One region of the Paenibacillus sp. AK121 genome, then DNA from elsewhere that is predicted to be linked to it. Evidence: riboswitches for the same ligand, from Rfam matches in the RefSeq annotation. Region 1 holds a riboswitch; each other region holds the start of a gene.
The links. A riboswitch is a leader RNA that binds a small molecule or an ion and turns the genes downstream of it on or off. The one in region 1 is predicted to bind cyclic di-AMP.

Region 1 (6,567 bases):
ATCTTTCCGACTCAAAAGCACCTCTCCCGTGTCCTATGTGACCGTTGATCCTCTATACACTATTGCACTGGAGAACAAGCATATTAATAATAGCCTGAAGGCTGAATTGGACGAAAAGCAACAAACTCGTTGGAGTGTGAGTGTAACCAAGCTGTTGGAGACACTGCTTGGAAGTCTGTCATGGTGAGGTGTCTATAGATGCGGACTGTTTTAAAAGAAGGCTGGGCGCTAGTGCGCATACGCTTTTATATCGTTATCATTTTATTTCTGTATCGTCTGCTGTGGGGAGTATTTCTCTATCGGCTGGTACAGTCGGCCGTTGTCCCGCTGCTGCTGCGTTATCCTGATCAGAGCCAAAACGAGCTGGGAAAGACCTTGTTTTGGATGGAGGGGCAGATCGCCTTGATGGACAGCCGGGAAGTACATGTGTATTTATGGATACTATTAGGGGCGACCGTATTGCGCGTCCTAATCACTCCCTTCATTAGAGCTGGCATATATCAAAGCCTGTATACCGATGCGTCTGAACCGCAAAGCCTGTCCTTCTTCAAGGGGATGAAACGTCACGGTATGTCATCTCTGTTGTATTACATCATCGAGTTGGGTTTGCTGCTGCTTCCCGCCTTCTGGGTGGTACCGAGACTCTATCCTATTGTAGCAGGGACGCTGCAATCTTCCTCTTACCTGTTGCATTTGTTGCCCTATGCCATTGGGTGGGTGGCTTACGGTTGGTTCATTCGGCAGTGCATCCTGTATATGCAACTGGGCACGGTCAGTGGTCACGCCATACTATCGTCCCTGCTCGCCTTCTTTCGCCAGCTTCTTCCGGCTGTAAGCGTATCTCTCTTGCTTGGTGCTTGTGTGCTGCTGGTCTTCGGTCTATTTGGCACCGTAGCGATGATTTGGACTGGTATGTTGGCGCTAATTCTCCAGCAATCGTATCATTTTGTTACCAGTCTGGTCAGGCTGTGGCATATCAGTTCGCAGTATCGTCTATGGCACATCGATATCTCCAGCAGAGGCTAATCCCTCTCTTTATGCTTTCTCCTGCATTTTTAGCTGTCGAAAAAACTTTTTTCTTTCCCGTGCAAACGGCACATAACTGAATACTGTTAACAGAATCTGTTCCTAGGGCGTTAGGAACAGATTTTTTTGTAACTTTTTGCGATGAAACATTTGCCAAAGCCTGCTGTCTTTGTTACAATAATCGCAGTGAACTGATAGTAACAACTTTGTAATCTTTATTGTAACCTTTATCTTAAAAACATCGTTGTCGTGAATACTGCTCTCCAAGGTGCACATCTTAAGTTAAGCCTAATTCCTGGCACCTAGGAAGCGGGGGAACCAGTTTGGGTGAATTGATCTCGCAACAGAGTGGTCATAGGGGAACCTTCTACCGAATCCTTAAGCTAACCTCGCAGGCATTGGAAGGGGTATATTTTTTTTGAAGAAGAAGCTAACGATTGCAGCCATGGGTCTCGCCATTGCCTTTACATCTTTTACATTCGGTGGCAGCAGTGCATTTGCAGACTCTAAGATGGACCAGGTCATCCAAGATGCCAAAGGAACGAACTATAGAAGCGGAGGTACTACACTCGAGGGATTCGATTGCTCCGGCTTCACAATGTATGTATTCAACAAACTGGGAATTAAACTGCCGCATCAATCTGGATCACAATTCAAAATGGGAGCTTCTGTATCCCGCGATGAAATGAGACCAGGCGACCTGGTGTTCTTCAACACCACAGGAAGAGGCGTTTCCCATGTAGGTATCTTCGTAGGTGAAGGGAAATTCGCCCACTCCTCGACTTCACGTGGTGTAGTAGTTAGCTCACTGAACGAAAATTATTACGCTAACCGTTATGTCGGTGCAAAAAGAATTATGAGCACAGACGCTTACCATTCTGTAGCTTCAGATATTCCTGATGACGACAACGTAGAATAACTACCGCACAGCAAGCTAACCCTAGCCGCAATTTGATTCTGGCCGGAATCGAATTGCGGTTTTTTATGTCCACTACATCAGTAATTATTATCATTACTGACGAACCGACACCTCAAAAGGTTTCAGTTTTAGCGAACATCGTCGGTTTTACCGCCACCGCTGGGGGAGCATATGAGCAGTAAATCCTTCTTATTGAATGTATACCCGACTTAGGTACGAAATAAACACGCTTGCCATTCTCCTACAACTTGTCTACAATCTGTGGTTAATGATTGAAGTACCTGCATAAGGAGGAATGGAAAAGTGCCGGCCTCAATATCCAACTACCGGATTGTACCGATGGACGAGCATCAAGCGGCTGAAATCTGTGAGTGGCGCTATGATCCCCCCTACAACATATACGGCTGGCTTCCCTGGGAACAAATGAAGGCACTTGAAGTCGAATTTGGAAGTCCCACGCTTCGCCAAGAGCAATATGTTGCCGTACTGAACGAAGAGAATGAGCTGACGGGATTTGCTCAATATTTTCCTATGGTCGATGTGACCCGGCTGGGTCTTGGAATGCATCCCGAAAGATGCGGACATGGCACAGGCTCCGATTTTGTCCGGGCCATTGCCGAGGAAGCCAGACGACGTCATCCACAGAATGAAATTGACCTAGAGGTTCTCACCTGGAATCAGCGGGCTATACGAGCCTACAAGACAGCTGGATTTGAGCTGACGGATACCTATGAACGTCAGACTCCAGATGGCAGAAAACCGTTCTATTGTATGGTATATCGTCCTGAACAACAGAACCGGGTTCTATAAATAAGAGCGCCTTCGCTATACAACCGCGATGTTGTATAGCGAAGGCGCTCTTAATATATACAACAGATCATTATAAAATCAATGACTGCTGCGCATTTTTTCAAAAGCTTCATTATATTGTTGGGCTTCCTTAATATCTACGGCCATAATACCGCCATCGTCCCAAGAGGTCAAACGCAGAGTCACGGTCTTGTAATCAATCGTAATAAATGGATGGTGATTGAATGCCTCAGATATAGCGGCAACTTCATCCACGAATGCAATTCCCTTCATAAAACTGGAAAAATTATATTTCCGAACGATCCAACGTCCTTCCTCCAGTTCCCAGCCCTCCAGTTTCTCCAGATGTGCTTCAATCTCTTCTTGTGTAAAAGGCATGTTACGAACTCCTCCCCGTTTATACGGAAGCCTTTTAGCCGCTTACATGCGGCCAAAACTACGATATATTGGTGTACATATTACCACGGCCCCGTTGATAAATCCATAAGACGGCCTTCAAATCAAAGGGACCGACGTCAGCTCCTCATCTCCGATGAGTACATAGATCCGGTACTGCTCCGGCTCATAAATCACAACGCCGCTGCCTACAGTAATTATGGGCTCCGTACCCAGTGCATAAAATAGGTCTTCTGCCAAAGCTTCATTGACTTCCTGACGCCCCATCGGGTTCAGCCTGTCCCAATCTTCTGCTTCCATTTCAAAAAATTCATAGCTATCTGGGATGCGTCCCACAGCCTCTGTCAAATCGTTCAAAATTTGTTCATACTCGCGCCCATGCTTTACTCCCATGCTATTTCCTCCAATGGTTCAGCGATTCAATACATAATCACTTTATTATACCGGAAATTGGCCCTTAACAAAAAAGAGAGTTTTGTCGATAAATACTATAATCCGTCTCATAATGACGCGCTTGGGGCAAGGACGACCCATGCGGCATGAAAGGATTCAAAATCTATTCTCATGGATGAGGTGTATCATGCAAATTACAACCATTATTGGACTTGTGCTCGGGCTTTTGTCACTGGTCGTCGGGATGATCCTGAAGGGCGCGCCAGTCGTCAATCTGGTCAATAATCCCGCTGCTTACATGATTATTTTCGTCGGAACAGCAGCAAGTATATTCATGGCGTTTCCGATGGATGACATGAAACGAGTGCCAAAGCTGTTTAAAATTATTTTCACCCAGCAGAAATTGCTGGATCGCAAGGAGCTTATCGGTACATTTACCGAATGGGCATCCATTACCCGTCGTGAAGGTCTGCTCGCGCTGGAATCCAAGGTCGAAGAGATCGACGATCCCTTTATGCGCGGCGGTATGCGAATGATTATCGATGGTAATGATCAGGAGTTCGTACGCGATGTTCTGATGGAAGACATTAACGCTACCGAAGATAGACACCGCGCTGGCGCACTGATTTTCTCCCAAGCCGGTATGTACGCTCCAACACTCGGGGTACTTGGTGCGGTTGTAGGTCTGATCGCCGCTCTGGCCGACCTTAGTGACATGGAAAAACTGTCCCATGCCATTGCAGCCGCTTTTATTGCAACGTTGCTCGGTATTTTTACAGGTTATGTCCTATGGCATCCAATGTCCAACAAGCTGAAACGGCTATCCAAGAAAGAAGTGGAACTTAAGTTAATGATGGTCGAAGGTCTGCTTTCCATTCAATCTGGTATCTCGACGATTGCCATCAGCCAGAAGCTAGCAATCTTCCTAACTCCAACCGAACGGGCTTCGATGACCCAGAAGGATGGCGATTCCAGTGAGTAAAAAGAGACATGAACCGCATGAAGAGCATGCTGACGAAAGCTGGCTGTTGCCATATTCCGACTTAATGACCCTTCTGTTGGCTCTTTTCATTGTCTTATTCGGTATGAGCTCGCTCGATGCCAAAAAATTTGAAACTATGGCTCAATCCCTGAGTTCAGCTTTTAGTGGCGGTACTGGCGTGCTGGATCACTCAGCCGCGAATCCGTCGTCACAATCCATGGATATGGGCAAAAATAAAGAAGAGGTATCACAACCCTTAAAATCGAAAGCCACTTCCACCTCTGATCTGCAAAAGCAACTCGCCCAGCGGGAAGAAGAAGATTTAAAGAAGCTTAAAAAGCAAATGGATCAGTATATTCAAAATAACGGCCTGTCCACCCTACTGAACACCAAGCTGAACCAATCCCAGCTGATGATCACCATTAGTGATAATGCCCTGTTTTCATCCGGGCAGGCCGAAGTAAAGCCAGAAGCGAGAAAGCTGGCCAAATCCATTTCCAGCATGCTCCAGCAGTTTCCTGGTTATGATGTTATCGTATCCGGTCATACGGACAATGTACCTATTTCCAATAGTCAGTTCCCGTCCAACTTTGATTTGAGTGCCAAGCGTTCGCTCAATTTCTTGCGTATTTTGTTGCTCAATCCGCAGCTCGATCCTACCAAGTTTGTATCCATTGGATATGGCGAGTATCGACCATTGGCAGGCAATCAAACTGGAGCAGGACGCGCCAAAAACCGTCGTGTCGAAATTTCCGTTCTTCGCAAATATCAGAACGGTACACAAGTTATTAGTCCTACCTCAAGCTCGAATGAAGGTTGATCATGAATATGTTATATGAACAAAGGCACCGCCGCATTTTTTATGCAGCTGGTGCCTTTTACTTTAGGGATTTCTGTTCTCTAGCCCTGTCATATACGAGGGACAAGCGCTGTAGGCTATAAGAAGGCCTCTGGCATTAGCTAAGTGTATAATCAAGCATCTGGCCCAGTTCCAGCTTTTCAGCCTCTGTTAAATCACGCCAGGCGCCTTTCTGAAGGGATCCCAAACGAATATTCATGATTCGCAGGCGCTGCAGTTTCTTAACTTCATAACCGAAGGCAGCACACATACGTCGGATCTGACGATTTTTCCCTTCTGTCAGGATAATACGGAATACATACTCAGATACACGTGTTACTTCACAGGGCAGCGTTCGATGACCGAGTATCTTTACACCGCTGGACATCCCCTGCACAAAGGATGGTGTGACCGGACGATCCACTGTTACGATATATTCTTTCTCATGTTTGCCTTCTGCCCGTAAGATCTTATTCACAATGTCCCCATCATTGGTTAATAAAATGAGACCTTCCGAATCCTTATCCAGGCGTCCAATTGGAAATATCCGCTGCGGGTGCCCCACAAAATCGACAATATTGCCTCTAATGTGGCTCTCTGTCGTGCTTGTAATGCCCACTGGCTTGTTCAATGCAATATAGACGTGATCGGACTTATCGCGCAGTGGCTTGCCGTTCACACGGACGTCATCGCCTTCCTCCGCTTGACTCCCCAGCACAGCCACTTCGCCGTTAATCGTCACGCGGCCGCTCTCTACCAGCTTGTCCGCCTCCCGGCGCGAGCAAAAGCCAGTTTCGCTGATAAATTTGTTAATGCGCAACCTGTGTACCCTCCATTTCTACGAACACACTTCCTTCTGCCCCCAGCTCATTACTCAGGTTTGGCGATAGGAAGCTGCACGAGGGCGGTTGTTCCCTCTCCCTCTGTGCTTTCAATATCCAGTGTGCCTTTATGGCTCTGTATAATACGCTGGCTGACCATAAGCCCTAGTCCTGTACCTGTTTCTTTGTTTGTGACAAAAGGTTCTCCCAGCTTGGATAGCATTTCTGCGGGAATACCTGTTCCCTGGTCCCGTATGAAGATTTTAACGCTTTCTCCCTCTAAGAACAAATGAATTGTGATGATGCCACCTTTACTCATAGCCTCCATGCTATTTTTAAGTAAATTAATGAATACCTGTTTTAACTGATTTTCTTCAGCATA
Region 2 (6,567 bases), on a different contig from region 1:
GAAGGGTCCAACAACAATGCGTAGTTTAGCAATCGGTTACCTTTATGCAGGATGGTTCGCCTCCTTGAGGTGAATATTTGTGTCAGTTTATTTGACTCTAATCTTATTTATATAATAATAGTTCAATTATTTATGTAATATATATTTACACTTTGAGCTCTTTCATGTCAAATTAAATAATTTTATCGCTTATATATGTTATATAAAGTTACATTAAAAAAATTATAATATTATTGTTTACAAATTGTTGCTGAGAGAGTATAATAAATCTGTTGCCTCAATACATTATGACATGCGGTCGTGGTGGAATGGCAGACACGCTATCTTGAGGGGGTAGTGGGCGTACGCCCGTGGAGGTTCGAGTCCTCTCGACCGCATTATGTGCAATACCCAGTTGAAAAAGCATCCTGACACGTTTTACGTGAAGGGGTGCTTTTTTCGTTAAATATTTTTCGTTATATCATTCTGTTACAGAAGCGGTCATATGGACAGCGGACCGCTCGTTAACTGTAATGAAGAAAGATGTCAGTTTTTCCGCAAAAGCTTCTCAATATCTCCTATAAGCTTATCTGGAGTGGTTTGCGGCGCATAACGCTTAAATACGTTACCTTCTCGTGTAATTAAGAATTTAGTAAAATTCCATTTGATCGCTTTGGAGCCTAATACTCCTGGAGCGGTGTGGGTCAGGTAGTGAAATAGAGGATGTGCCTGATCACCGTTGACATCTGTCTTGGCGAACATGGGGAAGGTCACACCGTAATTGATTTGGCAAAACTCGGAGATCTCCTCGCTGGAGCCCGGCTCTTGTTTGGCGAACTGGTTGCTGGGAAATCCCAAAATTTCGAGCCCCTGTTCATGATACTGGTCATATAGCTCTTGTAGCGCCTTGTACTGGGGGGTTAACCCACATTTGCTGGCAGTATTCACGATAAGTAGAACTTTCCCTTCGTATGTGGATAACGGAATTTGTACCCCTTGTAGGGTCTGTGCATCATATTTATATACGGTCAAGATATCCCTCCTCATTCAATATTCTGCAATTAAATTGTAAGCAACTCAACAAGGGGTTGCAAGTCCGGAAGAGTATACGGGCATTGGACCATTGTAAAATCGTCTTTTGTTCAAAACGGTAAATCGCACCTCAAATGGAGCTAATTGAGGTGTTTCTTCTCATAAAAACGGGTTCAATCGGTAATTATCTGGCACGTATAGCGTATTTTCTTTCCTTTTTGCAAATAAGGAGTAACTAAGCCATACACTACGCCAATATTGACATGCCTTTCATTTTCAAAAAGGGGTGAAATACAGAGTTTTAAAGAGATACGAGAAGCATAGCTGCCTTGTAAGCGTTATTCTTAATCTCCTATGCTCTAAAGGGTGGTTTATAGCCCCGCCGTTGAGCTTTACAGTCTTCCTTGCACGGGTGTATGATTCAAGACGTAATTTCAAATTAACACCAATGAAGCAACAACGAATTGTCTAAAGCGCTGAATTTTGCAGTTGCAAAAGCGGGGGAACCAACGAGTATGTACGGTTTTGCAAGCCGTGTGTGTCTCATGGGGTGAATTTTCCGGCCAAGTGCCGTAAATAGGGCGACTCTCACGTCCGAATCCGACAGCTAACCTCGTAAGCGTACAGGGAGAGGCAACAAACCGCCGTGTGCAACCATGGTTTATTTTATCATGGAATGTATGAAGCCGGAGGAAGCCTTTTTCCTTCGGCTTCTTTTTGTTGTCTTTTTATACCGGGAGAGGAGCTACTGATGGAAGGTCGGTTAATTATTGTCACTGCACCGAATGAAGCGGGCAGAAGTTTTGTGAAATTGCTTATGTTCAAAAAATTGGCGTTTGCAGTTCTCACAAATAGCACTCAGGAGGAACGACAGCTCAAAAAAATGGGTGTGGAGCACATTGTGCGCATCAATACCATGCAAGCGGGAAAATGGAATTTTCCTAGTAAAGAAATTGGGAGTGTGTATTTGTTCGAAAACAGCTTGAATTTGACTTGCCGTTTCCTGCAAATATGTCGGCCACTAACATCAGAATCGATCTATGTTATTACGCACGGCTGTAATCCGCAAGGAATTTATCGGGGATTGGGAGCGGACCATGTGATCTACACATTGAACGGAGAGGTGGGTTTCCTGCTGAACGGATAAGCACTTATAACATAGCTGGTTTATGATTTTATGATGGAATCAAAAGGACAATCTGAGGAGCGATACGGAGGATAGGAACATGATGGATTTATACATGCTGCTCGTAATGGCTGTGAGTTATGGAGTGATATTACTGTTTATACGCTGGTGTGATGCGCAGACCTCAAAAGGAGGGCGAAGAGGATGATCGTTGTGCTAGGGCTCACGGTTATTGTGTTCGTGTATTTAATCTACGCACTCCTGAATCCTGAAAAGTTCTAGTCAACTATAGGATCGAGCAGGCGGGAACAGCAGATCAAGAATGAAGCATCAGAGGGGCAGATTTTCGCAAACGTGTGCACTCAATGGATGGTCTGAAGCAGGTCTGTTGTTCCAAATGCAGGAGCATTTTAAGGAGGAATAGAGGATGGAGCTACTGCAAATTGGAATTGTGATCGTCATATTGCTGCTCTTGGTAAAGCCGGTGGGCACCTATATGTATCACGTATTCTCGAATGAACCGAATCGGACGGATCGGATTTTTAGTGGAACGGAAAAGCTGATTTATAGGGTTGTAGGCTTGAAGAAACAGGACAGCATGCGTTGGACCACGTATGCTATGAGTTTCATTGCAACCAATGTGGTGCTTGTGGGGATCAGCTACCTGCTATTGCGCTTGCAGGCTATACTCCCAGGCAATCCGGTTGGAAACAGTAATATGGAAGCATCATTGGCCTTTAATACGGTAATCAGCTTTATGACCAATACGAATCTCCAACATTATAGCGGTGAGAGCGGGCTTACGTATCTGACACAGATGGCGTTCGTCACGATGATGATGTTTACTTCGGCTGCTTCGGGGTTTTCGGTTGCTGCGGCTTTTATGAGGGGATTGACGCGGCGCGGTGAAGGGCTGGGTAATTTTTTTCAAGATTTTATTAAAGCCAACATACGGATTTTCCTGCCGCTTGCCTTTATACTTACGCTGGTGCTGGTGGGACTAAAAGTACCACAGACGCTACAGCCTACAGCGGATATTACGACTTTAAGCGGTACACAGCAGCAGATTGCTATGGGACCTATTGCCTCATTGGAATCCATCAAGCATTTGGGCACGAACGGGGGCGGTTTTGCGGGAGCTAATTCTGCTCATCCTTTTGAGAATCCAAGTCCTTGGACGAACGTACTGGAAATTTTAGCAATGTGGGTAATGCCGGCTTCGCTGCCGTATACTTTTGGATTGTTTGCCCGTAATCGCAAGCAGGGCTGGATTATTTTTAGCTCGATGATGGTCTTGTTCCTTATTTTTCTATCCATAACGTATGTGTCGGAGAAGACAGGTAATCCGTTAATCCAGGCACTGGGTATGGATGCATCTCAGGGAAGCATGGAAGGGAAAGAGGTTCGTTTCGGCATTGGACAATCGGCATTATTCACTGCGGTCACAACGGCGGCGACGACAGGTTCGGTCAATAATATGCATGATACACTGACCCCGCTAGGTGGTATGGCTGCTTTGGGAGAAATGATGCTAAACGTCATTTTTGGCGGAAAGGGCGTCGGGCTGATGAATATGCTGATGTATGCGATTCTGGGGGTGTTTATATGCGGTTTGATGGTCGGAAGAACCCCGGAATTTATGGGTAGGAAAATTGAAGGCAAGGAAATGAAGCTGATTGCGATTGCCATTTTGGTACATCCGTTTCTTATTCTTGCTCCAACTGCGCTTGCGTTTATGAGTCATTGGGGATACGATGCGGTCTCTAACCCCGGATATCACGGGTTGACTCAGGTGCTTTATGAATATGCATCATCTGCGGCAAATAACGGTTCAGGATTTGAAGGCCTTTCAGATAACAACGTGTTCTGGAATGTTACAACAGGAGCAGTTATGTTTTTTGGACGATATGTATCCATGATTGCATTGCTGGCTGTGGCAGCTTCGTTGAATGCCAAAGACCCGACCCCGGTGACGATAGGCACACTGCGCACGGACAACAAGCTGTTTGGAGCCATCCTCATCGGAGTTGTTCTGTTGATTGGTGCGTTAACCTTTTTGCCGGTGATCGTATTGGGTCCTGTAGCTGAATTTTTGACCATGTGATGAAAAATGAGCATGAAGAAGAAAAATGAGAATGGATGAACGGGGTGCTTGATCATGAAGGAAGAACGCAAACGCATGCTGGATAGAAGCATCTTGAAGCAGGCGATCAAGGATAGCTTTATCAAATTAAATCCAATGATCATGATGAAAAATCCTGTCATGTTCGTCGTGGAGATCGGTACATTGGTCGTACTGCTCATGCTACTGCTTCCCGGTTATTTTGGAGCCGGCAAGGAAATGGGCTTTAACTTGGCTGTATTTATTATTCTGTTGTTCACGCTGCTTTTTGCTAACTTTGCCGAAGCGCTCGCGGAGGGACGGGGGAAGGCACAAGCTGCTTCCTTGAAAAAATCCAAGCAGGACTCGCAAGCTAATAAGCTTGTCGGAAATGAGATTCAAGTAGTCAGCTCGACAGCATTGCGTAAAGGTGACGTGGTAATCGTCTCTCAGGGCGAAATGATTCCAAGTGATGGTGAGGTCATTGAAGGCCTGGCTTCGGTGGATGAATCTGCGATTACGGGAGAATCAGCTCCGGTCATTAAGGAATCGGGCGGTGATTTTTGCTCGGTAACCGGTGGGACGCGGGTGGTCAGTGACCGTATTAAGGTGCGGATTACAACTGAGCCGGGTGAGACGTTTATTGATAAAATGATTTCGCTCGTGGAAGGTGCACAGCGGCAAAAAACGCCAAATGAAATTGCACTGAATACATTGCTGATTAGTTTGACGATTATTTTTCTAATTGTGGTGGTGACGCTAGCTCCGATAGCCCGTCATTTTAAGATTGATTTACCTGTTCCCGTGCTGATTTCGTTGCTAGTCTGTCTGATTCCGACCACGATTGGCGGGCTTTTGTCGGCTATTGGGATTGCCGGTATGGACCGGGTTACCCAGTTTAACGTGCTGGCCATGTCAGGCAAGGCGGTAGAAGCATCCGGGGACATCAACACGATGATTCTCGATAAAACGGGTACCATCACCTTCGGAAACCGGATGGCGAGTGAATTCGTGGTGGTAGATGGTGTAGAAAAGGCAGAGTTAGCGAAATGGGCGGCGATGAGTTCACTAAAGGATGAGACACCTGAGGGGCGCTCGGTGCTGGAATTGATGCGCAAGCAGGAGTACACGTTGGATGAATCCTTGGCAGCAGGTGGGACCTTTATCGAGTTCAAGGCAGAAACCCGGATGAGTGGTCTGGATCTCGCCGATGGACGAAGAGTACGCAAAGGCGCCGTGGACTCTGTCCGGCAGTGGATTGTATCGCAAAAAGGCAGTGTTCCGGCCGATCTGGAGGAAAAAGCAAATCAGGTAGCCGCAGAAGGAGGTACACCGTTAGCAGTGGCGCTGGATGATCGGATATACGGCATTATTTATTTGAAGGATACGGTGAAGCCGGGCATGAAGGAGCGCTTCGATCAGCTTCGGGAAATGGGCATCCGCACGATTATGTGTACCGGTGATAATCCGCTGACCGCTGCTACAATTGCACGTGAAGCAGGTGTGGACGATTTTGTAGCAGAAAGCAAGCCGGAGGACAAAATTGCGGTTATCCGCCGTGAGCAGGAGCAGGGCAAGCTGGTTGCCATGACTGGAGATGGTACCAATGATGCGCCTGCGCTGGCCCAGGCAGATGTCGGTCTTGCCATGAATAGCGGTACGGTCGCGGCCAAGGAAGCTGCTAATATGGTGGACCTGGATTCTGATCCGTCCAAAATTATTGAGGTGGTCGCCATCGGAAAGCAACTGCTTATGACACGTGGGGCATTAACAACGTTCAGTATTGCGAACGATGTTGCTAAATATTTTGCTATCATTCCGGCGATGTTCATGCTGGCTATTCCACAAATGAGTGCACTGAATGTCATGGGACTGGGTTCCCCGCTCTCGGCTATTTTATCGGCGCTTATTTTTAATGCAGTCATTATTCCACTTCTGATTCCGCTGGCAATGAAGGGCGTGAAGTATAAGCCAATGAGCTCGGATCGTTTGCTGGGACGGAATTTACTGATTTATGGCCTGGGCGGTATGGTGGTACCGTTTGTCGGCATTAAGGCCATTGATTTGCTGGTACATTTGTGGATTTAGCGCAGAAAGGGTGAGCGACATGAGTGGTTTTTATCGGATGTTGTCTGGACGCAGGTTTGCTGCACATGAGAAAGCCGGATCTGGCGGACAAGGTCATAACAAGCGTACAGGGACGGAGGCAGTGTTGGAAAACCAACCGGAGAGACAAGAGATGCGAGGAAGCGCGGTTATTGGAGTGGCTTTGCGAACTTCTGTGCTAATGATCCTATTGTGCGGATTGGCATATCCGCTAGTTAGTACA
Region 3 (6,567 bases), on a different contig from region 1:
GGACAAAGCTAAATAGGGCATAACCCGCATAAGTCATCCAATTCGCCCAGTATGTTTGCTTTTTAACATAGTCGGTATAGGACGAAGGGGCCGAAAAGCTTTGGGTAAACGAGCGAACATCCCCGTCTTCAAAAGTAAAAGCCAGCGTAAGTACCGAGGCGCCGATTTTCTTTTCGTCCACGGTATATTTTAATCCACCTTCCCCCTCAGTGGTCGCGAGCTTCAATTCAGATGGCTTAAAGCCAAAGCGTTTGATCCATATTGCTGCAGCCTGTTCCTTGGCTTCGAGCGTCATGTCACCCTCAGCTACACGTACAAGTCTGCTTCGTGCTTGTTCATCTGTAGAAACATCAGCCTGTGTGTAATTGGTGCTGGAGGTGATCCGTTTAAAGCTAACGACCTTCCCAGTGGATAAATCCACATGGATTTGCAGCTTGCCCTTCGCTGAGGAGTCAGGCAAATCAACCCGAAAGGTTTCATAAGGATAATTTTTTTTCCATGTACGATCGTACTCTTGAACCAATTTTTCTCTGGATAAATAACCGTACAAATCTGTTTCAGCCTGATAGGTTACGACGGGCTTCTCTGGCTGTGATTCCGTATAGCCCAGCTCGGAACGGGCAAAGTCCAGGGCGTGTATGACCGCTTCTTGTTTGCTGATGACCTTTGCATTCATCAATGATTCCGGACTTGGATTGCTAATTGAGGGAATAAGCAATTGAAAGATAAAAAAGCAAATCAGGCCAACCCCGCCCAGCAAGCCTAATTTTTTGAAGTTGGCCGTGAGCACGACCGGTTTCCCGATAGGATTCATGAGTTTCCTCCTTAATCTGTAAATAAGAACATCCATTAAAGATATCATACTGCACAGGTTCCCGCCAACAGACCAGCGATATTCATGAAAATAGAGTGAAAGCACTTTAAAGTTTTAATAAAATTAGATAAGCTGTGATTAATCGATGTCTATTCGCGAATTAAAGCCAATTTCACGTTTTTTCGGCGAAATCGGTTTTGTGATCTGGATAGAGAAGGATTATAATCTTGAGGCAATGCCTATGAAATATATGGGTAATGATATACATTTAAGCCGAATTTCTATGAGAAAACGGGGGAACCATGTTACTGGGGTGAATTTTACAGCCGATCCTGATGGACCGGAAGTGTAAATAGGGCATACTGTGCTGTCCGAATCCGTCAGCTAACCTCGTAGGCTGTGGGCAGGAACCAAGTCAGGCACTCGGTTTTCCGGTGTCTTTTTTTGTGTGTATAAAAGTGTTTGGATTGGTTAGACCGCTGCGGGTTCAGATTATTCTTCCAATTGCAGTTATCCCCGGATTTTTTTGATTGTATAAACCCTTTAATGGTTAAAATCCGGAGATAAAGGCAAACGCTTCGCTTCTTCAGAACAATTCTGCCCCCTTCGCTGCTGCTCGCCAATAGCACAGGGAGCCGAGTAGTGTTTGACATGCATTCTTCCTGTATTCAGGGAATGCTAATTATAGCTACTTAAGGTTTGGAAAATCAAAAAAATCAGGGGCAACGACGATCGGAAGATAAATGGAACGCGTAGCGGGCTTACACCGTATTAAGTCACTGTTTTTATAGTTTTAAGGATTAGGAGAGAAGTGATGAATAGATGAATCCCAATGCACGCTGGCTTCGGCTTTCTCCACCGCAGATATTCGTTGCAGGCTTTGCCATTATCATTCTAATAGGTAGTTTATTGTTAATGCTGCCCATCTCTAATACAACAGGAAAACCACTTGCGTTTATAGACGCTTTGTTTACTGCCGCATCCGCGACCTGTGTAACCGGACTTGTCGTTAAGGATACAGGGCTCTTTTTTACAACCTTTGGTCAAATCGTTATCGTTGCGCTGATCCAGATCGGTGGTCTTGGCTTTATGACCATGGCTACCTTGATCGCGCTGGTGTTCAAACGTCGCATTTCCTTGCGGGAGCGCCTTATTTTGCAAGAAGCGATGAATCAGACCTCTGTCGAAGGAATTGTTGGATTGATCCGCAAGGTGCTATGGTACTCGCTGATGATTGAGGGCGTATGTGCAGCTATTTTTTCGATTCGCTGGTCATTTGATATGCCTGTCGGCAGGGCGATTTATTTTGGAATTTGGCATGCCATTTCCATGTTTAATAATGCTGGTTTTGATTTATTCGGTGAATTTCGCAGCCTGACAGGTTATGTATATGATCCGATTGTTAATTTTACAGCCATGTTTCTCATTATTTCGGGTGGTATTGGTTTTGTAGTGATGTCAGACCTGGCAGATTATCGTAAGCGTAAGAGACTATCCTTACATACCAAGGTGGTACTCAGCATGACAGCTGCTCTGATTGTCGTCGGGACGCTCGTCATTTTTGTATTTGAGTTTACGAATCCAAAGACGCTTGGTTCGCTTGATTGGGGTGGTAAACTGCTGGGTTCTTTATTCCAGTCCGTTACTCCACGTACCGCAGGTGCCAACACGCTGGACATTGCAGGCTTGCGGCAGGCTACGCAGTTTTTTATCATCATACTTATGTTTATTGGAGCTTCGCCTGGCTCCACTGGGGGCGGGATTAAGACCACTACATTTGCCCTGCTCATTGGAGCGGTGTTTTCGATGCTGCGGGGACGGGAAGATATTGTGCTGTTTCGGTACCGACTTGCGCAGGCACGAATTTATAAGGCTTTGACCATTACCTTGCTGGGGCTGCTGTTCGTGATTGGGGTGACGATGATTCTGTCCGCAACCGAAGATCATCATTTTCTAATGATCTTGTTCGAGACAGTGTCTGCATTTGGTACAGTAGGGCTGTCTATGGGGCTTACACCTGATTTGTCAGTTGTAGGCAAGCTGGTGATTACTCTGACGATGTTTGCAGGCAGGCTGGGTCCACTCACGCTAGCTTATGCACTGGGACCGAAAAAGGGTAAGGAATTGTATCGTCATCCAGAAGGTAAAATAATTATAGGGTAAGGGAGTTTTCGAGTAGATATGAAAACGCAGCAGTTTGTAGTCATTGGCCTGGGACGGTTTGGCTCAAGCCTGGCTTTGCAATTGGTGGATATGGGGTGCGAGGTGCTGGGCATTGATCGGAATGAGGATGTTGTAGACAGTATGAGTGAGATCCTGACACATACTGTCGTGGCGGACGCTACAGATGAGGATGCGTTGCGGTCACTGGGCATCCGTAATTTCGATTGCGGCATTGTTGCAATTGGTGATGATATTCAGGTAAGCATCCTGACCGCCATTTTGCTGAAGGAGCTGGGTGTGAGAAAAGTCGTAGCCAAAGCTATATCTGTACTGCATGGGCGTGCGTTAGAGAAGCTTGGGGTGGACCGAGTCATTTATCCGGAACGAGATATGGGTATTCGGGTAGCGCATCAGCTGGTCACGCCTAATCTGCTCGATTATTTGGAGCTGTCCAAGGAATACAGCATTGTGGAACTCAATGTGCCTGCATGTCTGAATGGCAAAACGTTAGCAGAATTAAATGCTCGTACCCGCTTTGGTTGCAGCATCGTGGCACTTCATACGGCGAATGGTATCTTGATCGCGCCGACAGCTATGGATCGGCTGAAAGCAGACGATATTATGGTCATTATCGGCTCCAATGACAATATCGGCCGCTTTGAGGATGAGGTCGTTAATGTCAATGAAGAGGGTTAAATTCTCTACACCATACGGTAGCCTGCAAACGATGCACGTGTCTCGCTAATCCAGCGTCGTGCTGTCGGGCCGAGATCGGCCGTTTCTGAGTATATGAGGGAGGTCGTTCGGCGTGTCTCCTTCAAATCAGGCAAGTACAATGCAGTAAGTCCATTATCTCGCAGCAGTTCGCTGCGCAAGTAGGATTTGGGCAGCAAAGCGGATGCCTTGCAGGTTGGAAGCAGGCGTACAATCGCCTCGAAGGAGTCGATTTCCATGCGGATATCCGGCATAATGCCGCTGCGCTGGAACAAGTCATCCGTCAGGCTGCGGTACCAGGTTCCTTTGGAGAAAATGATCATCGGCAATCCTTGCAGGTCCTTCATTGAAGCCGTTCCTGTCTTGACAGTTAATTCATGTCCGATGGGGACGACTAGCTCCAAATGATCGTCAAATAACGGAATGCAGCGTAATCCAGCTTCATGAATGGCAGACCCGACCACGCCGGCGTCTGCTTTTTTGTCGCGTACAAAGGCGACGATTTCATGCGTTTTGCCGGTGAGCAGCTTTAGCTCAGTCTGAGGATGCTTGCTCATGAAAGCCTCGACGAGGGTAGGCAACGTCGTTTGGAGTGTCGTAAGACTTGCGCCCAGAGTAAGCATGCTCTGGGCTTCATTTTTGTGCTGTGACAGCTTTTGTAAGAAGCGAAGCTGACGTTGCCGTTGCTCCAGCGCGAAAGTATATACAAATCGGCCAGTCGATGTAATTTCGAGCCGTTTGCCCCGACGATCAAAGAGATGGACACCCAGCTCTTCCTCCAGCTTGGCAATTTTGCGAGACAGGGCGGGTTGGGACAAATTCAGCAGTTTGGAGGCTTTATTCAAGCTGGACTGCTCGACAACGACGGCAAAAGCGTTCAAATCCTCAAACAAATCTTCCACTTCCTCTCTATATGCAAAAAAGACATAATAATTAATACGTATATTGCAATTCCATTATAAGCCGAAAAGGAGTAACATGAAAGCGACACAAGATGTTCACACTTTTGTTTTTCCTTATAAGGGACACCTTGTTGAACATTCCCTGTCGGGAACTGTCATTTTATATGTTATATTACTATTGAAAACGCTATTATTGGGAGAAGGGAGCATGACCTAGATGAGAGGATTTTATTCCAGAAAGCTGCATTCGCTTCTTGGCGTCATTCCGTTGGCTCTATTTTTTGTTGAGCATTTGGTGACGAACTTCACAGCGGTGGAGGGCGGTAAGGAAGGCTTTAATCGCAGCGTGGCCTTCCTGAATGGTTTGCCGCTGGTTATTGTGTTAGAAACGTTATTCATCTACTTGCCATTACTGTTCCACGGAATCTATGGCTTGTATATCGCTTATCAGGCTGATCCGAATGTTAAAAGGTTTGGCTATTCGCGTAACTGGCGCTTTTTGTTCCAGCGTATTTCCGGCGTCATTACGTTTGTATTTATTATCTGGCACGTATACGACACACGCTTTCAGGTGGCCCTGGGTAATGTCACTCATGAGGAGCTAGGCGGCGTAATGCATGGCATAGTGACGAACCCAGTCTATTTTATTTTGTATTTAATCAGTGTCGTTTCGGCATCATTTCACTTTGCTAATGGACTGTGGGCATTTATGGTCAGTTGGGGGATTACTGTGGGACCACGTGCCCAAAAAGTATCTTCCTATATCTGTATGACCCTGTTCGTGGTGGTGTCGATCGGCTTCGTTGCTTCCCTGCTTGCATTCCGCAGCGCGGAATTCCAGGAAACGGCAACAGCCTTGGTGCATTGCAGCGCTTTTAAACAGCTACTGTAAACGAGTTATTTAAATTATACATTGTGTTGAGATTCTATTCTGAATGGTAAAAGGGGATTTAGTACAAATCCTGAAAAGAAGGAGTGAGCAGAAATGGCAGCATCCAATATTATTGTCGTGGGCGGCGGTCTGGCAGGTCTAATGGCTACGATCAAGGCGGCAGAGGCGGGAGTCCACGTTCATTTATTTTCTTTGGTTCCGGTCAAAAGATCCCACTCCGTTTGTGCGCAAGGCGGCATTAACGGTGCGGTAAATACCAAAGGTGAGGGAGACTCGCCCTGGATTCACTTTGACGATTCAGTCTATGGCGGTGACTTTCTGGCAAACCAGCCGCCGGTAAAAGCGATGTGCGAAGCGGCTCCGGGAATCATCCATCTCATGGACCGTATGGGTGTTATGTTCAATCGGACACCAGAAGGACTGCTGGATTTCCGCCGTTTTGGCGGTACCCAGCATCATCGCACAGCCTTTGCTGGTGCGACGACAGGACAGCAGCTCCTGTATGCTCTCGATGAGCAGGTACGACGCTGGGAATCTGCGGGTTTGGTGACCAAGTACGAGAACTGGGAGTTTTTACAGGCTGTACTGGATGATGAAGGCATCTGTCGAGGGATTTGCGGGCAAGATTTGCGTACGATGGAAGTGAAGACTTTTGCAGCGGATGCCGTTATTCTGGCATCTGGTGGTCCCGGGATTATTTTCGGTAAAACCACAAATTCCGTCATTAATACCGGCACGGCTGCCGGTGCAGTGTATCAGCAAGGCGTTCGCTATGCGAACGGTGAGTTTATACAGATTCATCCAACGGCTATACCTGGTGACGACAAGCTGCGTCTCATGTCCGAGTCGGCACGGGGAGAGGGCGGTCGCATTTGGACGTATAAAGACGGAAAGCCATGGTATTTCCTTGAAGAAAAATATCCGGCTTATGGAAATCTGGTCCCTCGCGACATTGCGACACGTGAAATATTCAGCGTATGCGTTGATGATGGACTGGGTATTAACGGCGAGAACATGGTCTATCTGGATCTGTCTCACAAGGACCCGAAAGAGCTGGATGTAAAACTGGGCGGCATTATTGA

Region 2: another riboswitch for cyclic di-AMP. It lies ahead of KSP24_RS09005 (hypothetical protein); the one in region 1 lies ahead of KSP24_RS23660 (C40 family peptidase).
Region 3: another riboswitch for cyclic di-AMP. It lies ahead of KSP24_RS13500 (TrkH family potassium uptake protein); the one in region 1 lies ahead of KSP24_RS23660 (C40 family peptidase).

What each region holds. Positions count from the first base shown of each region.
Region 1 covers NZ_JAHPJM010000020.1:12,842-19,408, reverse strand. Annotated here, with positions in the region: gene KSP24_RS23670 (M1 family metallopeptidase) at 1-187, shown strand, start outside; gene KSP24_RS23665 (hypothetical protein) at 199-1,026, shown strand; cyclic di-AMP (ydaO/yuaA leader) riboswitch at 1,302-1,439, shown strand; gene KSP24_RS23660 (C40 family peptidase) at 1,445-1,945, shown strand; gene KSP24_RS23655 (GNAT family N-acetyltransferase) at 2,249-2,755, shown strand; gene KSP24_RS23650 (4a-hydroxytetrahydrobiopterin dehydratase) at 2,834-3,133, opposite strand; gene KSP24_RS23645 (hypothetical protein) at 3,251-3,544, opposite strand; gene motA (flagellar motor stator protein MotA) at 3,732-4,526, shown strand; gene motB (flagellar motor protein MotB) at 4,519-5,346, shown strand; gene rluF (23S rRNA pseudouridine(2604) synthase RluF) at 5,483-6,184, opposite strand; gene KSP24_RS23625 (PAS domain S-box protein) at 6,235-6,567, opposite strand, start outside.
Region 2 covers NZ_JAHPJM010000004.1:56,558-63,124, reverse strand. Annotated here, with positions in the region: gene KSP24_RS09020 (urease accessory protein UreF) at 1-32, opposite strand, end outside; tRNA gene KSP24_RS09015 (tRNA-Leu) at 295-377, shown strand; gene KSP24_RS09010 (glutathione peroxidase) at 526-1,011, opposite strand; cyclic di-AMP (ydaO/yuaA leader) riboswitch at 1,476-1,649, shown strand; gene KSP24_RS09005 (hypothetical protein) at 1,763-2,158, shown strand; gene kdpF (K(+)-transporting ATPase subunit F) at 2,342-2,419, shown strand; gene kdpA (potassium-transporting ATPase subunit KdpA) at 2,565-4,241, shown strand; gene kdpB (potassium-transporting ATPase subunit KdpB) at 4,296-6,326, shown strand; gene kdpC (potassium-transporting ATPase subunit KdpC) at 6,346-6,567, shown strand, end outside.
Region 3 covers NZ_JAHPJM010000006.1:222,704-229,270, reverse strand. Annotated here, with positions in the region: gene KSP24_RS13510 (CPBP family intramembrane glutamic endopeptidase) at 1-814, opposite strand, end outside; cyclic di-AMP (ydaO/yuaA leader) riboswitch at 1,076-1,228, shown strand; gene KSP24_RS13500 (TrkH family potassium uptake protein) at 1,637-2,977, shown strand; gene KSP24_RS13495 (potassium channel family protein) at 2,996-3,673, shown strand; gene KSP24_RS13490 (LysR family transcriptional regulator) at 3,679-4,584, opposite strand; gene KSP24_RS13485 (succinate dehydrogenase cytochrome b558 subunit) at 4,811-5,485, shown strand; gene sdhA (succinate dehydrogenase flavoprotein subunit) at 5,579-6,567, shown strand, end outside.